Regions from separate parts of the Paenarthrobacter sp. GQ52 genome, predicted to be linked through region 1. Evidence: predicted binding sites of a transcription regulator. Region 1 holds the regulator's gene; the other holds the start of a gene.
The links. Region 1 encodes Rex, which represses fermentation and respiration genes when NADH is low (regulators of the CRP and FNR family bind a similar motif). Its sites were predicted from a motif close to CTTGTGAANNNNTTCACAAG; they were not measured.
Positions count from the first base shown of each region.

Region 1 (9,772 bases):
ACCTCACCCACTGTGCCCAAGGCGCCGGTTAGGCCGAGCCGGGTGGAAATGACAGTGGCCACCTCAATGGGCGTAGCAGTCACGAGCCACACCTTCCGGCCGACCCGAAGGTGCTGTTCTGCCAGCGCCTTGGTTCCCGGCCAGATCCGTGACTCGATCATTTCGTCATAGACCTCTTCGCCCAAGGCCTTGATGTCATCAACAGTGATGCCGGCAGCAAGGGTCAGCGCAGAGTCGCGTACGGAGTGGACGTCTTCCATGTTTTCGCCGCGCATGACGAACTTGAACTGCTTCCAAGCGAAACCGGCGGCCTGGGAAAGTGTGAACGCTTTGCGTTCGTACATTTTGCGCGCCACGTGGAAGAGGCTTGCACCCTTCATCAACGTATTGTCGACGTCGAAGAAGGCGGCTTCGCCAGCGTGCTTCCGCACGAGATCCTGTTTTGCCGCGTCCCTCTGCGCGGTGTTTTGCACCAAGGCATCTGCGACCACGGCGGCGTTCTTCTCCTCGGGCATGCCTTGAGTCTAGTCAATCGCCGGGAACTGCGTTGAGGGCGCACAGGCGGAGTCGCCGAAGGGGGTGGGGTGTGAGTGAGCGTTGGTGGGGAGGGGGTGGGGTGTGAGTGAGCGTTGGTGGGAAGGGGGTGGGGTGTGAGCGAGCGTTGGGGCGGTTACCTTTGAGACATGGCTATTCCCGACGTCGTACTTCTGACCAAAGCTGACTGCCACCTCTGCACGGAAGCGCGTGCCGCCGTCGAGCGCGTCACGAAAAGCCTTGGCGTGCAGTGGACCGAGCAGAAGATCGACGGCGACTCCCAACTCCAGGAGCGCTTCGCAGAGGAAATTCCTGTGGTGCTGGTTGACGGCATCCAGCGGGATTTTTGGAAGATCGATGAGGAACGGCTCACCCGCACACTGAAGAAAGTCCTGGAAGATTGAGGTGGGGTTACCCGCAGGTAATGGCTTTTGTTGAGTCCCGCCGAGGGTCATAGAGTGGAACAACAAAGCGACGCAATGGAGAATACCGTGACTGCGCTGGAACCGTCCCCGGACGCAACAACCGGGGAAAACGAACCTGCCACCAAGCAGATCCCGCCCGCGGCTGTGGCCCGGATGACTCTCTATTTGCGCGCGCTCAACTCTCTCTTGGCCGAAGGTGTGGAACGCGTTTCCTCGGAAGCGTTGGCGGAGGCATCAGGCGTCAGTTCATCCACGCTCCGCAAAGACCTCTCCTACGTCGGCTCGTACGGGACCCGGGGCGTTGGCTATGAAGTCCAGTACTTGAGCCGGCACATAGCCGCCGCACTCGGCCTGACCCACGACTGGAAGGTCGCGATTGTGGGTGCCGGTAACCTCGGCAAAGCCCTTGCACGGTATGGTGGCTTCGAGTCCCGGGGCTTCGACGTTGTGGCCATCTTTGACGCGGACCCCATGGTGATCGGCAACGAGGTGGGCTGGTTGCGGGTGAGTGATTCGGCCGAGCTGGAGCGCGTGCTGGAACGCACCCATACCAACATGGTGGTGCTTGCGCTACCTGCGACCGTGGCCCAGGCTGTCTGCGACCGCGTCATTGCTGCCGGCATACGGAGCATCCTGAGCTTCGCCCCGGTGCTCCTGCAGGTTCCCCCGCACGTCAACCTTCGCAAGGTGGATATGGCAACCGAGCTCCAGATCCTGGCCTACCATGCACAACGGGCGCAGACGCCGGGCCAGGCTGTTTAGCCTTCGCCGGGTCCGCGCCCGCGTTTAATACTTGGAAGCGTGAGGGTTTAGCGACCGTAGGGGTTCTGGTATGGGTTTCCGAAAGGCTGGGCCTTACGGAAGTACGGAGCCGACGCCGGCAGGTACAGCATGACGATCGCTGCAACGCCCAGCAGGATCACGATGAGCTGCATGATGCCGTAGGTTGCGCCGAACTGGAACAGTCCGGTGAGGCCCAGAACAGAGATGGCAGCGAACACGGTGCCCAGGATCCGGGCCCAGTTCTTGCCCTTCCGGACGGGGAAGGCGACCAGCGCGTAAAGTCCCAATGAGAAGATGGCACCGACAATGGCGCCCACTGCGATAGCACCGCGCATCCCCTCAATGGATTCCGCGGGGAATTCAGTGCCCTGCTGCGCGGCCTGCTGGTTCATCACGTTGATGAAGGAATCGGCTCCGGTGGTGGCCAGGAGCAGCGAGCTGATGGCAGACAGGATGCCTGCCGCAATGATCATCCAGAACGCGTAGTTCACCATTGGAGGGATAGTTGTAGGACCGGGTTGCTGGCTCGGCCAGTTGTTGCCCTGGCCATACTGCGGAGCTCCGGGAGCCTGACCATACGGGGAAGACTGCTGCCCGTACTGGGGTGTGGCGGGGGACTGCTGCCCGTACTGGGGTGCGGCGGGGGACTGCTGCCCGTACTGGGGTGCGGCGGGGGACTGCTGCCCGTACTGCGGCGCGGCGGGCTGACCGTACTGGGGTGCCGGAGGCTGCGGCGTGGAAGGCTGGGCGCCGTGCTGCTCGGGCTTGTTGTCGTCGCCCGGATTTGAGGGCGGGTACGGAGGGTTGCTCATGGCATTCCTTTGCTTGTTCGACTGCTGGTGCGGCCGCCGGGATCAGCAAAATGACCCTGCCCCCAGCGTGGTTCTGGTACCACCGTACCTCCAGCGTCCGACACTGCAGATGATCACACGCAGGTATTTCAAGCTCACGGGAAAAAATCATCATGTCGGCTTACGCCTTCATGATGAAGGCCGCGGGATCCGAAAGGATCTGACCGCGGCCTTCAGCCTCGCTCTACCGCCGATATCGCACGACGACGGCAGTTGAGTCAGTGCTAAGCGTGGCCCTTCACAGTCTTGAACCAGAGCTGCGCATTGGGCAGCCACATCAAGACAACGGCGACTGCGCTCACCAGGAAACCGAACCAGTTGCCGCCCAGGCCCATCCCGGAGCCGCCACCATTTACCGCTCCGAAAATGGCCAGTAGTAAGGAAACGCCCGCCAGGATGGTCAAGGCGAGGCGTGCCCACTCTTTACCTTCCTTCATCTTCATGGCCAGGATCACTTGGGCGGCGGCGACCGCCAAAGTGAGCAGGAGGAGGATCATGGCGATGGCGGCGAATGCCGGAGCGAACGCGAAGGCAGCGATCACGGCAAAGAAAGCGATGAGGCCAAACAGCAGGCCCAGGAGTCCCGAGATCACCCAAATGAAGTAGGAAACTTTCAGCTCCGTCGGCAGGCCCTGGGTTTTGAACATTCCCGAGAAGCCGCCTTGAGGCATGACGTCGTTGAAGCTACGCGGTCCGTCAGTGGGCATTTCGAAGTGGAAACCGGACTGTCCGGGGGCAGGCTGGCCTGGTCCGGGCTGTGAGTATTGCCCCGGTTGCGACGGCGGCTGGTAGCCCTGCGGGGGTTGGTAACCCTGGGGCGGTTGGTAGCCCTGCGGAGGCTGGTGACCCGCAGGAGGAACATTGCCGGGCTGCGGAGGCTGGGAGCCGGGCTGCTGTGGCTGTGGTGTTTCGTCTGGGGTACTCATGGCATCACTTTAGACCGCAGGTTGAAGGATGCATAGGAAATTCGGAGCTAACGCGCAGCTAAATACAGGCTGTTTGCCGAACAATTGCGGGGTGACTTCCCTTTACGCGAAACGGCGCCCCTCACAGCGTGAACTGTGCAGGGCGCCGTTTGCTGAGGCGTGCGGGCTACGCCGCAGCCGGTGCAATGAAGGCGAGCTCGAGGTTGATGACTACCTTGTCGCTGACCAGGACGCCGCCGGCTTCGAGGACGGCGTTCCACGTGAGGCCGAAGTCCTTGCGGCTGATGGTGGTTTCGCCGGAAACGCCGGCGCGGGTGTTGCCGAACGGATCCACGGCCACACCGTTGAATTCGGTCTCGATGGAAACTTCCTTGGTCACGCCCTTGATTGTGAGATCGCCCACGAGGTCAAAGCTGTTGCCGTTGGCCTTGACGTGGCGGGACACGAAGGTGATTTCCGGGAACTTCTCCACATCGAAGAAGTCTTCGCCCTTGACGTGGCCGTCGCGGTTGACGTCTCCGGAGTCGAAGCTGGCGGTCTGGATGGTGGCGGTGACCTTGGAATCGGTCAGCGTTTCGCCAACTTCCAGGGTGGCAGCAGCATCCTTGAACTGGCCGCGGACCTTGCTGATGCCTGCGTGGCGGACGGTGAAGCCGATCTCGCTGTGGGAGGCGTCGAGGGCCCAGGTGCCGGTGGTGACGGAAGTGGGGAGAGTCATCATGGTGTTGCTCCTATATCGAGTGGTAGGTACTGCTTGCTTGCCTGGTCGAGCTCATTGCTTGAAGCGTCAACCGAGCTTCGTATCCAGTATAAACATGCATATGCATCTTTTATTCCAACTCCGTGGAACATTTCGGGAAAACTTTGAGTTCTACTAGCGGTAGAAGATTTCGGATCGCCCCGCTTCTTTGAGAAACTGGTAAACATGCCCCAAGCAACTGTCCATCTGCTTCGCCATGGCGAGGTCCACAATCCCGACGCCGTCCTCTATGGCCGGCTGCCGGAATTCCACCTCTCCGAACGTGGCCGGGAGATGGCTCGGATGCTGGCGGACCACTTCACGGCCCGCGTCAACCAGGGTGCCAAGATTGTTCATTTGGTAGCCTCGCCGCTCACGCGCGCCCAGGAAACGGCCATGCCCACGGCCGAGGCACTGAACCTGGAGATCACCACCGAGCCGCGCATTATCGAAGCAGAGAACCACTTCGAGGGACTCCACCCCACCAAGAGCGAGTTCCTGAAGCCCAAGCACTGGATCTACTTCCGGAATCCGTTGCGCCCTTCATGGGGCGAGCCCTACAAGGAGCAGGCAGCCCGCGTGCTGGCCGCGGTTGAAGACGCACGTGTGAAGGCCATCGAACTTGGCGGCGACGGCGCGGAAGCCATTCTGGTCAGCCACCAACTTCCCATTTGGTCCACCCGGTTGACTGCCGAGGGCCGCCGCCTGGCGCATGATCCCCGTAAGCGCGAATGCACCCTCACGTCGTTGACGTCCCTAACACTCGACGACGACGGCAAGATCGTGCGCGTTGAGTACACCGAGCCCGCTGCCGTCCTGCTTCCCGGCGCGGCGAGCACCCCGGGAGCGTAGAAGCATGGACAACAATCTTTCGCGCCGCGGCGTGCTGACCGCCGGTGGTGTCCTCCTGGCAGGACTGACCATGGGCCTGTCCGCGTGTGCTCAGGAAGACTCCCTGGCCAAGCAAGCCAAGGCAGGCGACAACAAGAACTACGTGGCAGGTGATGGTTCGGTGACGGAGTTCGCCAAGGCGGACCGTGCCGCACCCGTCGCGCTCAAAGGCACTCTCTTTAACGGGCAGACGGTAAAGCCGGAGGATCTGCTGGGCAAAGTCACTGTCCTGAACTTCTGGTTTGCCGCGTGCGCTCCGTGCCGCATCGAAGCCCCCCAGCTTGAAGCCCTGCACTTGGACTTCAAAGATCAGGGGGTCCAGTTCTTCGGCGTTAACCTGCGCGACGAACAAGCCACCGCCGAGGCCTTCGACAAGACCTTCAACATCACCTACCCGAGCTTCAATGACAAGGATGGGGCAGTGCTGCTGTCCGTGTCCGGCATTGTGCCTCCGGGTGCAGTTCCCACAACGTTGGTCCTGGACAAGGAGGGCAAGGTTGCCTCACGCGTCCTCGGCGAGATCGAGAAGAGCACCCTGAAAGCCCTCATCACCTCTGCAGTGGCCGAGTAGCACCCATGAACAGTCCTTTTGCCGAGACGATCCTCAACGGATCACTGCTGCTGGCTGTGCCAGTGGCACTGCTGGCCGGGCTGGTCTCGTTCCTTTCGCCATGCGTGTTGCCGCTGGTCCCGGGGTACCTTGGCTACGTCACGGGACTGACCGGCGTCGACCTCCAAAAGCAGCGGCGGGGCCGCATGCTGGCCGGCATCGGGTTGTTCGTCCTGGGCTTTTCGGTGATTTTCGTTCTGCTGGGCGGCGCCTTCGGGCAGCTGGGTACGTTGCTGACCGGTCCCCAAAACGCCTGGATCACGCAGCTGTTGGGCATCCTGGTGATCATCATGGGTGTGGTGTTCATGGGCGGCTTCGGCTGGTTGCAGCGTGATGCCAAGATCCACGCAAAACCTCCGGCGGGCTTGTGGGGCGCGCCCCTGCTGGGACTGACGTTCGGGCTGGGCTGGGCGCCCTGCATTGGTCCGACGTACTCCGCGGTACAGTTGCTGAGCTTGTCCGGCGGTTCATCGGCGGCCAAGGGCGCCCTCCTGGCGTTCGTTTACAGCCTTGGCCTTGGCATTCCGTTTCTCCTTATTGCCTTGGCCGTGCGCCGGGGCATGGGAGTGATGTCCTTCTTCCGCAAGCACCGGCTGGCCATCCAGCGGATCGGCGGAGGCATCCTGATTTTGCTCGGCATCCTGATGGCCACCGGTGTGTGGGGAACCTGGGTGACCGAGTTGCAGTACTGGTTCCAAAACGATGTGAAGTTGCCAATCTGATGAGCGAGTCCGTGAAAGCCAAGAAGAAGTCACCAGCCGCTGAAAACACAGCGGACGGAAAACTCCAGCAGGCCAAGTCCGAGGCAGCCCTGCCCGCGCTGGGTTTCAAGGGCATGCTCCGGTGGTCCTGGACCCAGCTGACCAGCATGCGCACGGCCCTCTTCCTGCTCCTCCTGCTTGCCGTTGGCGCTGTGCCGGGTTCCCTGTTCCCGCAGCGGCCGGCCAATCCTTCAGTGGTCACGCAGTACATCAAGGACAACCCTTCCTACGGCGAGCTTCTCGACGCCCTGCAGCTCTACGATGTCTACTCGTCGGCCTGGTTCTCGGCCATTTACATCCTGCTTTTCATCTCCTTGATCGGCTGCGTCACTCCGCGTGCCATCGCCCATTACAAGGCCATGAAGTCGCAGCCGCCGCGCACCCCCAAGCGCCTTTCGCGCCTGCCGGAGTACGGCACCTTGGCTGTGCCTGCCGACGCAGGGATCCCGGCGTCGAAAGCCATCAACGATGCCGCCGGGCTGCTGAAGAAACGCGGCTACCGGGTGGAGGTCAGGGACGTCGACGGCGCCCTGCCGTCCTTGGGTGCCGAGCGCGGCTTCCTGAAGGAAGTGGGCAACCTGGTGTTCCACACCTCCTTGATCGGAGTGCTGGTGTCCGTGGCCATTGGTGGCTTGTACGGGTACAGCGGCCAGCGGATCCTGGTGGAAGGCGATACCTTCGTCAACACCCTGGTGGGCTACGACCAATTCACTCCCGGAACCAACTTCCAGAGCAGCTCACTCCAGCCGTACTCGATGCAACTGGACAAGTTCGAGGCCAGGTTCGACCGCGAATCGCCGGGCAAAGCCGGCCAGCCCATCGACTACACCGCCGAAGTGACCACCAAGGAAACCCCGGACTCTCCGGGCAAGAAGGAAACCCTCAAGGTCAACGACCCCGTTTCCCTCGGGAATACCAGCCTCTACCTGACCGGAAACGGCTATGCACCCCTGATCACGGTCCGGGACGGTGAGGGCAACGTCGCTTTCCAAGGTCCCGTAACTGCCAAGGTCCAGGGCGACAACTACTACTCCTCCGTGGTCATCAAGGTCCCGGACGCCAAGCCGGAACAGCTGGGCTTTGTTGGCTTCTTCCTGCCCACGGCCTTCGTCACCGAGGACGGCATTTCCTTCAGCGGCGCCCCCGAACTCATCAACCCGCAGCTGAGCCTGAACTCGTTCTACGGCGACCTCGGCCTGGACAAGGGTGTGCCTCAAAACGTGTTTGAGCTGGACGTCAAGGACCTCCAGCAGCTCAACGGCCGCGACCTCCCTGCCGGCGGTATCACCCTGAGTCCGGGTGCCACAGTCAACCTGCCAGAAGGCAAGGGCAGCATCACGTTCGATGGCGTGAAGAAGTACATCGGGGTGGACATCCACCACAACCCCGGCCAGCTCTATGCGCTGATCTTCGGTTTCCTCGCAGTCGCAGGCCTGGTCATGTCGCTGTACATCAACCGCCGCCGCGTCTGGGTTCGCACCGGAACCCACGCGGACGGCCGCACCATGGTGGAATACGGCCTGCTGGCACGCGGTGAAGACCACCGCTTGGCCGGCGAAGCCGCCGCACTCCGCGAGATCTTTGCCCGGGAATGGAACATCCCCGAGGCGCCGGACACGGCTACAACAACAGCAGGATCCTCCTCAACCTCGAAGGACCAGTAATGCCCGTCATCAACGAAACCCTGGGCCAGTACAGCGAGCTGTTCATGCTGTTGGCCGCCGGCACGTATACCGTGGCGTTCATCGCCTTTGCCTGGGACCTGGCGAAGAGCAGCAAGATGCTCCGCGCCGTGGACCTGAAGGCCGCAGCCAGCACCGCCGGCGAGAAGGTCACGGTTTCTGCAGGCCGCGTCGCGGCAGGCTTGGGAGGTCCCGACGCCGGTGGGCCGGCTGGACGTGCCGAGCGTCCGACGTCGGGCCTCACCGTTGAGGGCGGCACCGCCGCCGGCGACATGAAGTATGCGGGCGAACGCCGCGCGCCTGCCCGCGTGGCCGTAGCGCTGACGGTGCTGGGTGTGCTGATCCACGGCGCCGGTGTGGTTACCCGTGCATTTGGTGCAGGCCGCGTGCCGTGGGGAAACATGTACGAGTTCCTCACCACGGGTGCTTTCGTTGCCGTAGCTGTCTTCCTGGTGGTTCTCATCCGCAGGGATCTGCGCTTCCTGGGCACGTTCGTGATCGGCCTGGCCATCATCATGCTGGTTGCTGCTTCGGCTGCTTTCTGGACCCCGGTTGGGCACCTGGTTCCGGCCCTGCAGAGCTACTGGCTCATCATCCATGTCTCCATCGCCGTGCTCTCCTCTGCATTGTTCACACTGACGTTCGCCATGTCTGTGCTGCAGTTGCTGCAGTCGTACCGCCAGAAGAACCTTGCCGCGGGCCGCGCGGACAACCTGGGCTTCATGCGCCTGGTTCCCAACGCGCTGAGCCTGGAGAATCTCTCCTACCGCATCAATGCCATCGCCTTCATCGGTTGGACGTTCACCCTCATGTTCGGGGCGATCTGGGCTGAAAAGGCCTGGGGCCGCTTCTGGGGCTGGGATCCCAAGGAAGTCTGGACCTTCGTGATCTGGGTGGTCTATGCGGGCTACCTGCACGCCCGGGCCACCCGTGGTTGGACCGGAACCCGCGCAGCGTGGTTGTCGATCGTTGGCTACGCCTGCGTCATCATCAACTTCACACTCGTGAATACAGTTTTCAACGGCCTGCATTCCTACTCCGGGCTCTAAGCTCCGTAACCCCATGACCGGGATCCCCGCCTGAGCAGGGGCTTCGCTCCTGTGTGCGTATAGCGGTCTTGGAATATGACAAATTGGTGTAGCAACCATGACAACTTGGTGTTGCTACGAAGCCTTTTGCCCGTCCGGGGCAGGTGCTAACTTGTTCAGAACCCGCTTGTGATGCAGCCCGCTAGCGTCGCGCCGTGTTCTCTTCGAGGTAACCATGAGCTATGTTCTCGCCATTGACGTCGGGACGAGTTTTACCGCCGCAGCCCTTGTCAAGCCTGGCCAAGGCCCCATTCCAGCCCCGGAGATTCTGTCGTTGGGCTTGCACGGCAGTGCCGTGCCATCCGTCTTGTTCTATGCGGATGATGGCCGTGTCCTGGTAGGTGAAGCGGCCGAACGCCGTGGCTTGGACGACCCCCGGCGCATGGTGCGGGAATTCAAGCGCCGGATAGGTGATTCCGTTCCCTTGGCTGTCGGGGATAGTTGGCTGGCCCCCGAGGACGTGTATGCCCGAATGGCCCGTT
Region 1 covers NZ_JCAXEJ010000012.1:380-10,151, forward strand. The annotation lists gene AC6CH8_RS15175 (HAD family hydrolase) at 1-515, opposite strand, end outside; gene AC6CH8_RS15180 (glutaredoxin family protein) at 684-938, shown strand; gene AC6CH8_RS15185 (redox-sensing transcriptional repressor Rex) at 1,014-1,721, shown strand; gene AC6CH8_RS15190 (hypothetical protein) at 1,769-2,554, opposite strand; gene AC6CH8_RS15195 (hypothetical protein) at 2,818-3,519, opposite strand; gene AC6CH8_RS15200 (YceI family protein) at 3,686-4,237, opposite strand; gene AC6CH8_RS15205 (histidine phosphatase family protein) at 4,445-5,110, shown strand; gene AC6CH8_RS15210 (TlpA family protein disulfide reductase) at 5,115-5,720, shown strand; gene AC6CH8_RS15215 (cytochrome c biogenesis CcdA family protein) at 5,726-6,481, shown strand; gene resB (cytochrome c biogenesis protein ResB) at 6,481-8,184, shown strand; gene ccsB (c-type cytochrome biogenesis protein CcsB) at 8,184-9,251, shown strand; gene AC6CH8_RS15230 (Hsp70 family protein) at 9,466-9,772, shown strand, end outside.

Region 2 (9,772 bases), on a different contig from region 1:
CCGCGGGTCTTCTGGTATACGGCATCAAGGCACCAGAAGCAGCCGCCGCCAAGTACGAAAGTTTTCATGTTCTCTTCAATGGATCGGAGGGCCTGATGATTCCCGCTTCACCTTACGGGAGAATTACGGCACCAGGGAGGTGCTGCCGGTGCGGCAACCGCCCGATCGGGCCCAGTAGGGAAGAATAAGAGCATGGAAGCAGTAAACACCGACATTTCTGATGCGGATTCCGTCGAAGAAGACGAAACAGTTGACGCCAGCGGTGATCCTACGCTCGGTCAGGTGTTGCTGGCTGTCGAGGAACTCTGGCCGGAGTCCCTGGCTGAAGACTGGGATGAGGTGGGCCTTGTTGTCGGCCGACCCAACGCCCCTGTCACCAAAATCCTCTTTGCTGTGGATCCCACGCTGGCCGTGATCGATGAGGCCGTGGAGTGGGGAGCCGAACTGCTCATCACACACCACCCCCTGCTTCTCAAAGGGGTGAACTCTGTGGCAGCCACGTCCGCAAAGGGCCTCGCTGTCCACCGGTTGATAGAGGCCGGTACGGGCCTTTTGACCGTGCACACCAATGGTGATTCAGCAGTGGGCGGGGTTTCTGATGTCCTGGCCGACGCTTTCGGATTGGAGAACGTCACTCCGCTGACTGCTGCTAGCAACGGCCTTCCGGAGGAGGGCATCGGCAGGGTGGGGGACCTCCCTGAACTTGAGACGCTCGGTGATTTCGCAGCGCGCGTCTTTGAGATGCTGCCCGCTGTCGCCGGGGGAGTCCGGGTGGCTGGCGATAAAGACGGCCTGGTCCGGCGTGTCGCAGTTTGCGGTGGAGCCGGGGACAGCCTGTTCGACGCCGTTCGGGCCAGCCATGCGGATGTGTACGTCACGGCAGACATGCGTCACCACCCGGCATCGGAGGCCCGCGAAGGTGCCACAAACGGCAGGCCCTACCTGATCGATGTTTCGCACTTTGCCAGTGAGTGGCTGTGGCTGCCTGCAGCCGCCGAAGCGCTGGGTAACGTGCTCGCAGACCAGGGCTACGACGTCGAGATCCGCGTCAGCGGCACCAACAGCGACCCATGGGACTTCATACTCACTCCCGGCGGGGACTAGAGTCTAGAAAGATACGGGCAGCCCATACAGATAGTGGTGGTCCGGCCGGACCTGATCCCCAGGACCGGTGGCGATTAGCGGAGGTAAGCGTGGCGAAAGCAGCACCGGCAGAACAATTGAAATTGCTTGAACTGCAGGGGCTCGATGCCAAGCTCAGGTCGCTTGCCGGCCGACGGAAGGTTCTGGAAACAGATCCACGCATCACGGACCTCACGGATGCGTTGAACGTGGCCAACGGCGAACTTGGCGCTGCCAAGGTTGCCGTCCACGACGCCGAGGCGGAACTTCGCCGTGCGGAAGCCGACGTTGAGCAGGTAGCCACCCGCATTGAACGCGATGAGACCCGGCTCAACAGCGGCACCGGCCTGTCCAAGGACCTGGTGGCGCTGCAGAGCGACATTGCCTCACTCAATAAGCGCCGTTCGGACCTTGAAGACGTGGAGCTCGAAATCCTGGAGCGCCTGGATACGTTGCGGGAGCGTCAGGCTGCCCAGCAGGCGATCGTGGACGACATCCAGGGTTCGTTCGGCAGCATCCGGGCTGAGCTGGACGAGGCTATTGCAGAGATTGCCGCTGAAGAAACGGTGGTCCGCGGGCAACGTGCCGCTTTCGCGGAATCCCTGGACGCGGGAGTGCTTGCCATCTACGAGAAGACCATTACCAAGCGGGGCGTCGGTGCAGCCCGGCTGTTCCACGGTAAATCCGAAGGCTCCGGCATGATGCTCAGCCCCGGCGACCTTGCCGAAGTCAAAGCAGCCGCAGAGGACGACATTGTTTTTTGCCCGGACTCAGGTGTCATCCTGGTCCGTTCGGCGGAGTGGAACTGACGCAGCCCAACCTCAGCTGGGCAGGAGCAGTCAGTTGGACAGGATGATGTTAAGCGCGTGCGGCTTTCGGGCCGTGCCCTCAACAAGTTCTGTTCTCCAGATTTCCCCCGCGGCCTTCAGGAGCTGATCCGGGGTTGCCGGCGCCTTGCCGCGCCGGGTCAGCAAGTGTCGCGCAAGTTCCCCGCGGGTGTGTTTGGCGAAGTGGCTGACAACCGTGCGCTTGCCGTTCGCCTCGTTGAAGACGTTGACATTGACTGTCTGCGTCGCCGGGGGAGCCCAGGCCGCGGCGTAGGTGCTGGAGCGGCAATCGACCAGGAGCTCACCTTCAGCACGTGAGGCGAGGGCGGCGTTAAGCTGCGGCTTCCAGTAGGACGCGAGGCGTCCGACGTCGGGCAGTGCAGTTCCCATGGACAACCGGTAGGCGGGCACATGGTCGCCAAAGCCGATGGCGCCCCACAGTGCGGAAACCACCAGGATGGATTCGTTCGCCTTCCGGCGCTGCGTCGGGGTCATGCTGTTGTAGCCAAGGGCGTCATACAGGACCCCTGAATAGACCTGATGCGCGGGAGCGGCCGGTTCGGCATGCAGCCGCGTATTACGTTCGACGTCGTCCCGCAGCGAGGCGCCGACCCCCAACAGCGCAAGTGCATCCTCGTGCGCGCTCACCGTGCCCAACGCTTCTAGTACTTTTGCCCGGTGCGGGTTCAGTTCAGGGAAGCTGAGCGATTCCCAGTTGATGGAGGGACCGTTGGCAGCGGGGGTCTTGCCTTCGGAAGGCGGCAGCAGAATCAGCACCCGTCGATATTACCGGGGTCTTTGGGTGGTCCCAACGCCGGTAGACTGGACGGCGGATGGGTCGACCAGGCGGTCGCGCGTCACGAAAGTGGCTCGAGGAACGTCCGGGCTCCGCAGAGCAGGGTGGTGGGTAACGCCCACTCGGGGTAACCCGCAGGCCAGTGCCACAGAGAAGAGACCGCCTGCGCGTCGTGATGTTTGCATCGCAGCGCAGCAGGTAAGGGTGAAACGGTGGTGTAAGAGACCACCAGCTCCCTGGGTGACCGGGGAGGCTAGGTAAACCCCACCCGGAGCAAGGCCAGACAGGACACGCTTGAGGGCTGCTCGCCCGAGTGTCCGGGTAGGCTGCTGGAGGGCGTCGGCAACGGCGTTCGTAGATGGATGGCCGCCACTCCTTTTCCGGTAACGGCAGGGGATGACAGAACCCGGCGTATCGGTCGACCCATCCATTTATTACTCCCGAATTTCCGCCGTGTGAGTGATTTCACGCCGCGGGGCGGCCTTCACCGCTTCCTTCCGCCCTAGAATGGTTACTGAACGTAGATGTTCTGCCGCCGGGACTGCGTTCGCAGCCGGCGGATTTTCTTTGCTCTCGTTCAAGGCGCTGTGGGTGGACCGAAGCCCGCCGGCGCATGAGCCGCAGGACTACTCCGGGCGGCCGCTGCCATCTGCATACGAAGACGTATGTGGTTGACCCAAGGAAGGTAGTTCTGTGAGCCAGACGTCAGATTCTTGTCTTGATAAGTGGATGGGCCGGGAGGCTCTCGCCGAGGCCATGATTCCGGTGATCGGCCGGTTGTACCGGGAAAACAACGTGGTCACGAGCATCCACGGCCGGAGCCTGATCAACAAGTCCACCATGAACATCCTGAAGGCCCACCGCTTTGCGCGCCGGATGAGCAACCACGAGCTGCTGCTCGAAGAGACCGCACCGCTGCTGAACGCCCTGTCCGAGCTGGAACTCGGCGCAGCCGCCATTGATATCGCACGTTTGACAGAGAAGTTCCGGGCCGAAGGCAACGGCGCCTCGCTGGATGAGTACCTGCGTGCCGAGCTCGCCGAAATCGTGGGAAAGCGTGGCGCAGACGACCGCACCAGCACCGACGTCGTTCTTTACGGCTTTGGCCGCATTGGCCGCCTCCTGGCCCGCATCCTCATTGAGAAGGCCGGTGGCGGGCACGGCCTGCGACTCCGCGCGATCGTAGTGCGCAAGGGCGCCGAGAACGATCTTGTAAAGCGCGCCAGCCTGCTGCGTCGTGACTCGGTACACGGTTCCTTCGAAGGCACCATCCGCGTGGACGAGGAAGCCAACACCATCACCGCCAACGGCGTGCAAATCCAAGTCATCTACTCGGACAACCCGGCCACTGTGGACTACACGGCCTTCGGTATCAAGGACGCCCTGGTGGTGGACAACACGGGCCGCTGGCGCGACGCCGAGGGTCTCTCCCAGCACCTGCAGAGCAAGGGTGCTTCCCGTGTGCTGCTCACTGCACCGGGCAAGGGTGAGCTGAAGAACATCGTCCACGGCATCAACCACCGGGACATCTCCGATGATGACAAGATCGTCACCGCGGCATCCTGCACTACCAACGCCATTACGCCGGTGCTGAAAGCCATCAACGACAAGTTCGGCATCATCCACGGCCACGTTGAGACTGTGCACTCCTTCACCAATGACCAGAACCTGATCGACAACTTCCACAAGGGTGATCGCCGCGGCCGTTCCGCGGCCCTGAACATGGTCATCACGGAGACTGGTGCCGCCAAGGCCGTAGCCAAGGCACTTCCGGAACTGCAGGGCAAGCTCACGGGCAATGCCATCCGCGTTCCTACTCCGGATGTTTCCATGGCCATCCTGAACCTCAACCTTGAAAAGGGAACCACCCGCGACGAAGTCAACGACTTCCTCCGTGAGATGTCCCTGCACTCCGATCTTCGCAAGCAGATCGACTACATCGACTCTCCCGATGTTGTCTCCACTGACTTCGTTGGCTCACGCCGCGCGGGCATCGTTGACGGCCTCGCAACGATTTCCAACGACAAGAACCTCGTTCTCTACGTCTGGTACGACAACGAGTTCGGCTACTCCTGCCAGGTAGTCCGTGTCATGGAAGAAATGGCCGGCGTAAACCCGCCGTCGTTCCCGGCACGCGACGTGGTTGCTCCCATCGCAGTGCTTGAAGGCGCTGGAGCCTAAGCACGCCGAAGTATTCACGGGTTTCCCGGCTGAGTCACTGGTATCAGCCGGGAAACCTGACCAAAATGGGTTCATGGAAAACGAATCAACGTTGGAACATGAGACCACTCTGGAGCACGCCCTGGACGTCGCAAAGGCCAACCACAAACAGGCCCAAAAACTTCTGGATCAAGCTATCGCAGCCAACGCTTCCGGCGATGTTCCGGATCAGCGCGTGGAGCAACTGCGGGGCCTCCTCGCGCTGGCAACAGAGGACCTGCAGCGCGTAATGCGTGAGCAATAACCCACTGAAGCATCCCATCTCCGAAGTGTGACATCTCCTGCACACTGTGGATATCGACTCTGACTGTCGGGGCCTTGTCCTACGCTCGTAGGACATTGCTGTTTCCCCACTGGATGGAGTCCCTTGAGTATCACTTGGTCTGCCTACAAACGCGCGCGGCGACGGTCACGTCAGGCGTGGGCCATTCTGGGACTGGCCGCCGCAACCGTGGTGGCAGGGCTTTCATGGTATTTCACCACAGGACAATTCACGGCCGCTGAACCATGGGCCGCCGGCCCTAGTGAAGCGCCCGTCTACAATCCCGGCTGGATGAAACCCCTTCGCGGTGGGGTGCCCGTTGCCCCGGAAAAGGCGAGCGACGCCTTGGATCGACTCCCGGTAAAAGGGCGCGCGGCCAAATCGGACTACGATAGGGCCGCATTCGGGCAAGCCTGGGCGGACGCTGACCGCAATGGATGCGACACCAGAAACGACATTCTCCGGCGGGACCTCTCGGCGGTCGAATTCACGGAAGGCTCCTCGTGCAAGGTTGCCGGTGGTAGCTTTCACGAACCATACACGGGGTCGCAGGTGACTTTCCGGAGGGGCCAGGACACCAGTGCCGCAGTTCAAATCGATCACGTGGTGGCCCTCGCCGACGCCTGGCAAAAGGGCGCCCAGCAACTCACTGTGCAGCAGCGGCAAATATTCGCGAACGATCCGCTGAACCTGATCGCCGCCGACGGTCCCGCCAATGTTAAGAAGGGCGCAGGTGACGCGGCCACGTGGCTGCCGGCTAACAAGAATTTTCGCTGCCACTACGTCGCCCGGCAGGTCTCCGTGAAAGCGGCCTATAAGCTCTGGATTACGCAGGCTGAAAAGGACGCCATGAAGCGGGTTTTGTCCTCGTGCCCGGAACAGCAAACCATCTACAATGCCAGGTGACCGTGCCCCAGTTGCCAGATGCCGCCGTCGTCGATCCGCTCCAGGACCACACGCTGGAGAGAGGTTTCCCGCGGGAGCTTATCCAAGTCATGGAGTCCCCGCTGCCTGAAAGTGAAGTAGATGGCATCCGTAGGAGCATCAGTGCAGCGGTCGAGCGTGAAACGTCCGGCAAACGACGCGATGTTGCTGTCCGGCAGGCGCTCGACGAGATACGGGTCCAACATCCATGAATCACACGTGGCTTTGCGCGCAGGCTTGTCAGGAAAATACCGGGGGAAGAAGGATCCCGCCTCCGCAAAACTGGCATCCACCAGCGCAGGGGAGAGGCCTCCATCTTCGGGTATATGGACGCCAAGAACCCAGCCTGAGCCCCGACCATCGGCCGGAACCAAATGAAACTGCAGTCGGCCCAGCCGGAACAAATTGCCGGCCATGTGCAACGTCAGCCAACTCCAGGTGTCCAGGCCAAAACGGCCATGGACCCGCCTGTTGATACGAAGCTGCAAGCCCATGTCTGCCAAGGATGCGGCCGAGACAGCGGGACTGATTCCCAGCTCCAGGTGGTAGGCGTGAACTGAGGGCGCGAAGCGGAGGAGTGCTTCGATCCACACCGTCTCCACAGCGCCGTTGGCCCGAATGCTGTCTACTGGAAAGGTCCCAAGCCGTTCCTGCATGGTCTTCATTGCCTGCAGAACAGGCTCGTCCGGGGGCGTCCCCAGAAGGTGCGCACATTCTGTGGCGTCTTCGCCGGTGATGTCCAAGAGCTCAAAAAGCTCTGCGTGAGGGCTGGCGGCCATGGCTTAGTGCCCGAACGGATCTGGGTCGACGCCAGGCATCCAGGTCAGGCCCGGCACACCCCAGCCGTTTTTCTTTGCTTGCTTGAGAGCCTTCTTCGAGTACCGGTCCACGAGACGATTGACGTAAAGCTTGCCGTCCAAATGGTCGAACTCGTGCTGCAGGATTCTGGCGAACCAGCCTGTCGCTTCGAAATCCAGGGGTTTGCCGTCGCCGTCAAAGCCCTGAACCCGTGTCCATTCAGCGCGCTGTAGCGGGTAGTACTCGCCGGGGAAGGACAAGCAGCCCTCAACGTGTTCATCGGGATCCGGAAGTGCGCCGGAGACCTTGGACAGCGTCAGGACGGGGTTGACTACGACACCCTGTTCGGGGACGTCGTCATCGTTGGCGTACTTGTAGACAAAAAGGCGTTTGCCCACGCCGATCTGGGGCGCGGCCAGCCCTACGCCGTTGGCAGCGTCATTAGTCTCGAACATGTCCGCGATCAAGGCGCGGAGTTCGTCGTCGAAAACCTCGACTTCACTTGCCCGGCGGTGCAGAACAGGTTCGCCCCAAATGGTGACTGGCAGGACGGTCATCTCAGTTTTTCCTTCATCTAGCGCTGCGGTCCGGAAGCGGCCTTGGTCCGCTTTTGGGTTAAAAGCAAAAGCCGCACCGGATAACCGGTGCGGCCTTTGTGGAAACCGGCTCTGGAGCCAATCTCGGTGGGGTGAGCTACGGGGGTTGAACCCGCGACCTCCTGGACCACAACCAGGCGCTCTGCCAACTGAGCTAAGCCCACCATGTGCCTTTTTGGACTGAACCGTTTGACCGGCTTTCCTTCAAGGCAACGACAAATAGCTTACCTGCTGTTTTGGGGTGCAAAGTCCACTTTTGCCGGTTTTGGCGAAAAAACCTCAAAAAATGGTGCAGATCACACTTTTTCGCTGGACCCCAGGGTCTCTGCGGTAGCCATGATGTCCTTGGAAATGCGCTGTGCCGTTGCCGTGTCCGGTCCCGGCGCCGGCACAAAGACAGCCTGGCGGTAGTAGCGGAGCTCGTCGATGGAGTCCTTGATGTCGCCCAGGGCGCGGTGACCGCCATGCTTGGCCGGGGACTGGAAGTACGCGCGCGGGAACCAACGGCGTGAGAGCTCTTTGATGGTGCTGACATCGATCACGCGGTAATGGAGGTGCTCTACGATGTTGGGCATGTCCCTGGCAAGGAACATACGGTCTGTTCCCACAGAGTTTCCACCCAAGGGAGCTTTGCGGGGATCCGGGACCCACTTCTCAATGTATTCAAGGACCTGTGCTTCTGCCTCTGCCATGGTCTTCCCGTGGGGGAGCTCGTCCAGGAGCTTGGAGCGGGTGTGCATGTCCCGCACGAAGTCATTCATTTGTTCCAGCGCTGCGTCATCCGGCTTGATGACGACGTCAACGCCGTCCCCCAGAATGTTGAGCTCGGAATCCGTCACCAACGCTGCAACCTCGATCAAGGCGTCGTTCGTGAGGTCCAGGCCGGTCATTTCGCAGTCGATCCAGACGATGCGTTCATTAGTAATAGGCACGCGCCAAGCCTATCCCTCAGTGGCTTACAAGTGCTCCGATGGTACGATTTTTGAGCGCGGCAGTGTCGTTTCTTCCTGTTGCCGAAAGCCCCCATGACGCAGAATTTTGACCCGAACACAGCGGGTGAACGATTGGATGACGACTACATGACGGTGCCAGTACCCGCCGCCCAGTTGGCAGGGACAGCGACGCCGTCGGCTGACGCCGTTGCCGGCGAGGTAGATAACGCACGTTCGCCGCTGATCGCCGGCTTCGTTGGTTCCATGTTCATGGTGTTTGGCTCACTGGGGGTTGGCTGGCTTGCTCCGGTCTCGGAACTTCGCCGACTCCCGCTTTTCATCTGGATGCGCACCGAAGGTGTGGGCGTCGGACTTTCCATTGTTTTACTGGCCATCGGCGGCATGCTGCTCGTCCGCGCCTGGCTTCGTCTGGGCCAGCGGGTCCGGGTCTGGGGAATGGAAGCCCGAAAAGCCACGCTGCAGGCGGTGGTGGCCTGGGGTCTGCCCATGATGTTCACTGTTCCCCTCTTCAGCAGGGACGTTTACGCGTATATCGGCCAAGGCCGGTTGATGGTGGAGGGCATCAATCCTTATGAGAACGGCATATCGGCGCTGCCCAACTACTTCCAGTTGGGAGCTGACAAGCAATGGACAGAGGCGCCGGTACCGTACGGACAGCTGTTTCTTTGGATTGAACAGTTTGTGGTGTGGGTGACCAACGTCCAACCGGAAGCAAGCATCATGCTCTTCCGCCTCGTCGCAGCAGTCGGTGTGGTTCTCTGCATCATCTATGTGCCGAAGCTGGCCGAACTCCACGGTGTAAATCCCCACAGGGCACTATGGCTGACAGCTGCCAATCCGCTCTTTCTCACTAACTTCATTGCCAGCGTCCATAACGACGCCTTGATGATCGGGCTGGCACTGGCAGGCCTGTACTACTGCGCAACCCACCGCGTCATTCGCGGACTGGTGCTGGTCACGCTCTCCATCTCAGTCAAACCGATCACGGTGGTATTCCTTCCTTTCATTGGACTTCTGTGGGCCGGCAAGCATGCCTCATGGCCGCGCAGATTCCTCTACTGGTTCCTAACAGCGGCTCTGAGCTTCGGGCTCCTCTATGCACTCAGCCTGGTCAACGGCTTCGGGTTCGGTTGGATCAACGGCTTGTCGGCGCCCGGGAGCGTAGCAATCTGGTATGCGCCCGTTGGTCTTATCGGGTTGGCTGTCGGATCGATTTCCAGCGTTTTGGGGTTGGACGGCCAGGTCATGGCCAAGGTGGTCTATGACGCCGGCAA
Region 2 covers NZ_JCAXEJ010000009.1:16,894-26,665, forward strand. The annotation lists gene msrA (peptide-methionine (S)-S-oxide reductase MsrA) at 1-68, opposite strand, end outside; gene AC6CH8_RS13330 (Nif3-like dinuclear metal center hexameric protein) at 193-1,104, shown strand; gene AC6CH8_RS13335 (zinc ribbon domain-containing protein) at 1,194-1,931, shown strand; gene AC6CH8_RS13340 (YaaA family protein) at 1,962-2,726, opposite strand; RNA gene rnpB (RNase P RNA component class A) at 2,784-3,175, shown strand; gene AC6CH8_RS13350 (glyceraldehyde-3-phosphate dehydrogenase) at 3,439-4,926, shown strand; gene AC6CH8_RS13355 (hypothetical protein) at 5,000-5,209, shown strand; gene AC6CH8_RS13360 (HNH endonuclease family protein) at 5,333-6,133, shown strand; gene AC6CH8_RS13365 (acyltransferase domain-containing protein) at 6,118-6,930, opposite strand; gene def (peptide deformylase) at 6,934-7,506, opposite strand; tRNA gene AC6CH8_RS13375 (tRNA-His) at 7,634-7,709, opposite strand; gene orn (oligoribonuclease) at 7,842-8,477, opposite strand; gene mptB (polyprenol phosphomannose-dependent alpha 1,6 mannosyltransferase MptB) at 8,625-9,772, shown strand, end outside.
Region 2: a site for Rex is predicted at 3,198-3,217, ahead of AC6CH8_RS13350 (glyceraldehyde-3-phosphate dehydrogenase). Genes of this name have one in related genera too.